DNA from 2 places in the Cobetia sp. cqz5-12 genome. Region 2 is predicted to be linked to the other one. Evidence: riboswitches for the same ligand, from Rfam matches in the RefSeq annotation. Region 2 holds a riboswitch; the other holds the start of a gene.
The links. Region 2 has a riboswitch for thiamine pyrophosphate ahead of F8A90_RS06220 (ABC transporter ATP-binding protein). Riboswitches for the same ligand answer to the same signal wherever they lie in the genome.
Positions count from the first base shown of each region.

Region 1: linked by a shared signal. The riboswitch ahead of thiC (phosphomethylpyrimidine synthase ThiC) and the one ahead of F8A90_RS06220 (ABC transporter ATP-binding protein) in region 2 are both predicted to bind thiamine pyrophosphate.

Region 1 covers NZ_CP044522.1:3,171,720-3,175,123, reverse strand. The annotation lists gene F8A90_RS13305 (peptidylprolyl isomerase) at 1-36, shown strand, start outside; gene thiC (phosphomethylpyrimidine synthase ThiC) at 166-2,175, opposite strand; TPP riboswitch at 2,302-2,442, opposite strand; gene tenA (thiaminase II) at 2,604-3,263, opposite strand.
Region 2 covers NZ_CP044522.1:1,438,085-1,441,488, reverse strand. The annotation lists gene F8A90_RS06225 (hypothetical protein) at 79-1,044, opposite strand; TPP riboswitch at 1,209-1,322, shown strand; gene F8A90_RS06220 (ABC transporter ATP-binding protein) at 1,381-2,133, shown strand; gene F8A90_RS06215 (ABC transporter permease) at 2,130-2,897, shown strand; gene F8A90_RS06210 (ABC transporter substrate-binding protein) at 3,101-3,404, shown strand, end outside.

The DNA of each region.
Region 1 (3,404 bases), 1.7 Mb from region 2:
GGTTATCACCTGCTGGAAGTCACCAGCCGCACGTGAGCCTTCTGTCACGCTCATGAGATGTCATGAGCGTTTGACAGGATGTGACGAAAACGCCCCGACCATCACTGGTCGGGGCGTTTTTTGTGTCGCTCGGAAAGTCAGCTTTCCTGTGCGTCAGGCGCTTGCCTACACCTCCTGATAGAGCTGGCTGCCTTCACGCTTGAACTTGTCGGCCTGCTCCTGCATGCCGGCCATCACGCTGTCGGCATCGCCGGTCAAGCCATGTTCGTTGGCATAATCACGCACTTCCTGGGTGATCTTCATCGAGCAGAACTTCGGCCCGCACATGGAGCAGAAGTGGGCGACCTTGGCCGAGTCCTTGGGCAGCGTCTCGTCGTGGAAGCTGCGCGCGGTGTCCGGGTCCAGACCCAGATTGAACTGGTCTTCCCAGCGGAACTCGAAGCGCGCCTTTGAGAGCGCATTGTCACGGCGTTGCGCGCCCGGGTGGCCCTTGGCCAGATCGGCGGCATGTGCGGCGATCTTGTAGGTGATGATGCCGGTCTTGACGTCGTCCTTGTTGGGCAGGCCCAGGTGCTCCTTGGGGGTCACGTAGCATAGCATGGCGCAACCGAACCAGCCGATCATCGCGGCGCCGATGCCGGAGGTGATGTGATCGTAACCCGGGGCGATGTCGGTGGTCAGCGGACCGAGGGTGTAGAAGGGCGCCTCGTCACACTCGCTGAGCTGCTTGTCCATGTTCTCCTTGATCAGGTGCATCGGCACGTGACCCGGGCCCTCGATCATGACCTGGACATCGTGCTGCCAGGCGATCTTGGTCAGCTCGCCGAGCGTCTCGAGCTCACCGAACTGGGCGGCGTCATTGGCATCGGCTACCGAGCCCGGGCGCAGGCCATCGCCCAGTGACAGGCTGATGTCGTAGGCCTTGCAGATCTCGCAGATGTCCTCGAAGTGGCGATAGAGGAAGCTTTCTTCGTGATGCGCCAGACACCACTTGGCCATGATGGAGCCGCCGCGCGAGACGATGCCGGTCACGCGACTGGCAGTCAGCGGCACATAGCGCAGCAGGACGCCGGCGTGGATGGTGAAGTAATCGACGCCCTGTTCGGCCTGCTCGATCAGCGTGTCGCGGAAGATCTCCCAATCGAGGTTCTCGGCCACGCCATCGACCTTCTCCAGTGCTTGATAGATCGGCACCGTGCCGATGGGGACGGGAGAATTGCGCAGAATCCATTCACGGGTCTCGTGGATGTTGGCGCCGGTCGAGAGGTCCATCACGGTGTCGGAACCCCAGCGGATCGCCCAGGTCATCTTGTCGACCTCTTCCTCGATGGAGGAGGTGACCGCCGAGTTGCCCAGGTTGCCGTTGACCTTCACCAGGAAGTTGCGGCCGATGATCATCGGCTCGCTTTCCGGGTGATTGATGTTGGCGGGAATGATGGCGCGGCCGCGTGCGACTTCCTCACGCACGAATTCGGCGGTGATCTCGTCGGGGAGGTTGGCGCCGAAGCTGTGGCCCGGGTGCTGGTGGCCCAGAATGCTCTCGACGGATTCGCTGCCCTGATATTCCTCACGCAGCGCGATACGACGCTGATTCTCGCGAATCGCGATGTATTCCATCTCCGGCGTGATGATGCCCTGGCGCGCATAGTGCAGCTGGGTGACATTCTTGCCCGGCAGGGCACGACGCGGGCGGTGGTCCAGCTCGAAACGCAGTGATGACAGGCGCAGGTCGGCCTGGCGCACGCGGCCATATTCACTGCTCAGCTGATTGAGCTGTTCGGTATCACCGCGTTCCTCGATCCACTTCTCGCGCAGTGGCGCCAGACCCCGGCGGATGTCGATCTCGACCGCCGGATCGGTGTAGGGGCCGGAGGTATCGTAGACGACGATCGGCGGGTTCTCTTCCAGACCGCTGGAGGTCTGGGTCGGCGAACAGCCGATCTCGCGCATGGGCACGCGGATGTCCGGGCGGGAGCCTTCGATATAGATCTTGCGCGAGCCGCTCAGCGGCGCGATGGCGGCGGCGTCGACCTGTGCTTCGCTGGCGAGGTGGCGGCTGCCATCCTTGCGACCGGCACGCGCGCGTGCCTTGGGGGCAGCATCAGGCTGCGAGGCGAGCGGTGACTCGGCGGCGTTGGTGGCTTGCGGGTCTTGTGTCGTCGGGGCAGTGCTCATGCAGGTCTCCTCAAAGGGCGACGTCACGGCTGACGTCATCATGGGAAGACCGTGCGCAGGGAGAGGATGGTCGTCACCGACTCCTTGCCAACAGGTGGCCCGGGAGCGAGGCGGCCGCGCGCAGCGGCTGGCCATCAGCTTGATTCCTACGCCGGTCCTAACCGGTTCAGGTTCCACGGGACCCCTTGCTGGCAAGCTCGCGCGTCAGGGCGGCGAAGCATGCATGCAGGATCTCAGCCGGTTCCACCGGCACCCCGTCAAGCGTGTGCAGATTTCAATGCGAAAGTGTGTTGTCCGAAGCGTCAGGCTTGCCTCGGAAAGCGTTCTCGCATCCAGGCTCTGTTGGCCTGTCAGTCGTGCCATCCAGGGGGGGATGGCGTCATCCCGAGCGGCTCATGGCGAGCGCCGGGACGTCAGTCTGTCATGATTCAGTCGCGATCGAGGCCCATCTGCCAGAAGTCGATCTCGAGTCGCGTGGCGTCCCGGAAGACATCGACCAGTTCACCCAGTCGGCGCTCCGAGACCTCCGAGAGACGCGCATCCAGCCATTCACGTTCAGCTTCGACGGCTTCCTTGAAGTCATCGCTTGAGTACATCGCGATCCAGTCCGCGTACGGGTTGTTCTCGATCTCGGTGGTGTCCTGATCGAGCAGCCACTCGGCGATCTCGCCGTAGCCGATCAGGCAGGGCGCGAGCGCCACATGCAGATCGAGCAGGTCACCGCGCTGGCCGCAATCGAGCACGTAACGGGTATAGGCCAGGGTGGCGCGCGATTCCGGCAGCTCGCTCAGGTCATCCTCGCTGATGCCCCACTCGCTGCAGTAGCCGATATGCAGATCGAGCTCGGTATTGAGGATGGTGTCGAGACTGGCCGTGGCCTGACGCAGCTCCGCGAGGGTGCGGCTCTTGTAGGCGGCCAGCGCCCAGGCGCGCGCGAAGTGGATCAGGAACAGGTAGTCCTGCTGCAGGTAATGGCGGAAGGACCCCTCCGGCAGACGACCTTCGCCCAGCTGGCGAACGAAGTCGTGCTCGAGATAGTCACGCCATTCCTCGGCGCAGGCACTGGTCAGGTCGTTGAAACTAGGCATGACGCATCCCTCGGTGAGCGTGCTGACGACCCGTGATGGGGCGACAGGTCTCTGGCGCAAGCGTGGCCAGTACCGGAACAGGAGCAGGGGAAAAGCGGGGGAGGTGCCGACAGTCACCGTGAGAGAGTGGTGACGATATCG
Region 2 (3,404 bases):
ACAGTATTCCATGTCAGCGATGGGGCTGCAGAGAAATTTCACACCTTTCATGTACTTGCAGTGTGCAGCACGCCGATTTCACGCCAGGCTGCGCGGCGAGACCCAGGCAGGGGCTGCCGCAAGCTCAGCATAGGACCGCGGACCGAAGGCCTCCATCGCCCACAACAGCGCACGACACAGCTCACGCTGGCCATCGAGATCGATCATGCGTCCATGACGCGAATAGCCCTTCATGAAGGCCTGACGCTGCTCCGGCGTTTCCAGCAGCAACTCCACCAGCGCCCAGTCGAACTCGATCGGCGCCCACACCAGCGCCTCCCAATCGCTCCACACCCAGCCGGTGGCGGCGCACAGATATTGATCGGCGCGCATGTCCGGCAGACACCACACCGCGCGGGTCGGCGCCGGGAAGGTGCGCTTGAGCAGCGTGCCGAGTTCCGCGCGACGCGGGTGATGGGCGAGAAAGCGCGTGACGCGAGTATTCCAGTGCAATAGCGGCATCGGCTGCGCCAGCGGCTGACCGAAACCCGACACCGTGTCCTGATGCAGGCGACCGAGCTGATCGCCCAGCAGCTCACAGAAGGTGATACTGAGATCACTCGGCTGACCGCTGGACCACGGCAGATGCCAGATGGGCGCGCCATCGAGACGCCCCAGAAAGGTCAGGGGCAGCGGCGGAATCGGCAGGCGCGCGGGCAAGGCGCCCGCCAGTCGCGTCAGGCCATCCGGGGTCGCCCAGCGATCGGCGCCGAAGACCCCGCGCATGGCGCGCCAGAAGGGATCATGGTCTGGCCCGGTGCGCGCCAGCTTGATGAGGCCGGGCGTGCCGCCACGCTGGCGCCATAGCCAGTTGGCGCTATCCGGCCAGGCAAGAGCCAGTGGTTCGAGCGGTTGGCCCAGATAGGTCGAGAGCCGTCGGGTCAGTGACTCCTCGGGCCAGCCCCTGGGTACGGGACGCGGCTCGCCCACGGCCTCAGTCGTACTCGGCCGCTGCGGGGGAACGGGATAACTGGAACAGGTCGAGAGATCCGGTGTGTCGGGCATGATGATCTCCTTGGGCTACACGTCTTGTTACAGTAATGCTCAGCATACCCAAGGCGTGGCACATCGGCATAGTCCGTTTCGCACGCCGCCACTGCCCTGCCCACCTGAGCCGGCCCCTGACCCGCGTCGGACAAGACACCGGCAAGAGACTGACGTTACACTGTCGGTCTGGATGGGGGTGCCCGAGGATGGGCTGAGAGCCGCAGCGATACGTCGCGCGACAACCCCTGGAACCTGATCCGGTTGATACCGGCGGAGGGAATCCCCGACGCGTGCCCTGCACGGCGCGTCACCTGCTTCCTCCTGCCGGCACGCCGCCCGACCACGGAATTGCCTGTGTCGCTGGGACTCACCCTCAACAACGCACGAATCGATTACGCCGGCCACACGCTGTTCCGCGATATTTCCGCGCGTCTGGAGGCCGGTAGCTGGACGGCACTGTTGGGGCGCTCCGGCTGCGGCAAGAGTTCGCTGCTGCGCCTGCTGGCCGGCCTGGAGATGTCAGACCTCCACCAGCTCGATCTCGCCACCGATGACGGTCAGCCGCTGACCGACCGCGTGGCCTGGATGGCCCAGCAGGACCTGCTGCTGCCGTGGCGGCGCGTCATCGACAACCTGTGGCTGGGCGATGACCTGCGCCGGCGGCCACGCAATCGCGAACTTGCCCATGAACTTCTGGCCGCGGTCGGGCTTGAGGGCCGTGAGCAGGCCTGGCCGGACGCTCTCTCCGGCGGCCAGCGCCAGCGCGTCGCCCTCGCCCGCACGCTCTACCAGCAGGCGCCGGTCGTGATGATGGATGAGCCGTTCTCGGCGGTGGATGCCATCACCCGTCTGGAGCTGCATGATCTGGCCAGCCGCCTGCTCAAGGGCCGCACCGTCCTGATGGTGACCCATGACCCGCTGGAGGCATTGCGCCTCGCCGATCAACTGCTGGTGCTGCGCCCGTCGAGCCTCCCGGGCCACGGCGCCGAGCTGGAACGCCTGCCGGGGCTTGGCGCCGCACGCCCGGTGCCGCTGGATGACCCGGCCCTGCCACCGGCGCAGGCGCAACTGATCGCCCGCCTGCGTGATAGTGAGGAGGCCGCATGAAACGTCTGCACGCCATGCGTCACCTCGTCATCAGCGCGCTGCTCCTGCTGGGGCTTTGGCAGCTGATCATTGCCGTTACCGCCGTACCGCCCTACATTCTGCCCACGCCGCAGGCCGTGCTCGAGGTGCTGATCGAGAAGGCGCCGCTGCTGGCCCATCACGCTGGCGTCACCATCAGCGAGATACTGGCCGGGCTGGTGCTGGGCATTCTGCTCGGCCTTGCCACCGCGCTGGCGCTGGCCTTCATTCCCCGCCTGCGCCGCACGCTGCTGCCGATGCTGCTGATCAGCCAGGTGATACCGCTGTTCGCGATCGCGCCGCTGCTGGTGCTGTGGCTCGGCTATGACATGCTGTCCAAGGTGGTGATGGCGACGCTGATCATCTATTTCCCGGTCGCCTCCACCGGCTACGACGGCCTGCGCCAGACCCGACAGGGCTGGCTGGATCTTGCCCATACCCTGGGTGCCAGCCCATGGCGCCGACTGATCCACATCCAGCTGCCAGCCGCACTGCCGGCACTGGCCTCCGGCATTCGCATGGCCGCGACCGCCGCCCCCATCGGCGCCGTCATCGGGGAATGGGCCGGCGCCAGTCAGGGGCTGGGCTATCTGATGCTCAACGCCAACGCACGCATGGAGATCGACCTGATGTTCGCCGCCCTGCTGGTGCTGGTCGCCTTCTCCCTGCTGCTCTATTTCTCGCTGGATGCGCTGCTGCGTGCCCTGATGCCCTGGCACCGCGACCGACTGACACGTCTGAGCTGACACGCCGGGGCTGACACTCCTGGGTCAAGACGACTGGCCTTCGGATAGACACTGCATGACCGCATGACCGCATGACCGCAAGATCGCGTTACCGAAATACGCAACGACGCTCGACGCTCGGCGCTCGAACAAATTGCATGAGCCTGACGACTGCCGCTCACGAACGGCAGCACCACTACCCCGTGATCACAAGGAACTTCGCCATGTCTCTTTCGTCATCGGCGCCACGGCGCAAAGCGCAGCCGACACGCTCACCGCGTACCTCGCTGCTGTCCACCGCCTTCGCCACCCTGCTGACCACGCTGTGCCTGAGCAGCCTGCCAGTCACCGCCATATCGGCCCACGCCGCCGAGGCAGACCCCGCCACCAGCCCCCAGTCAGCGCCGGAAATCGTCGCTCAGCAGGCTGAAGTCGGAGTGAACGGCGACTCAGCCGCGTCTGCACCGGTGGCAAGCCAGGAAGCCGTGGAAGCGACCGCCGGCGCCGCCGAACAGGCCAAGAACGATG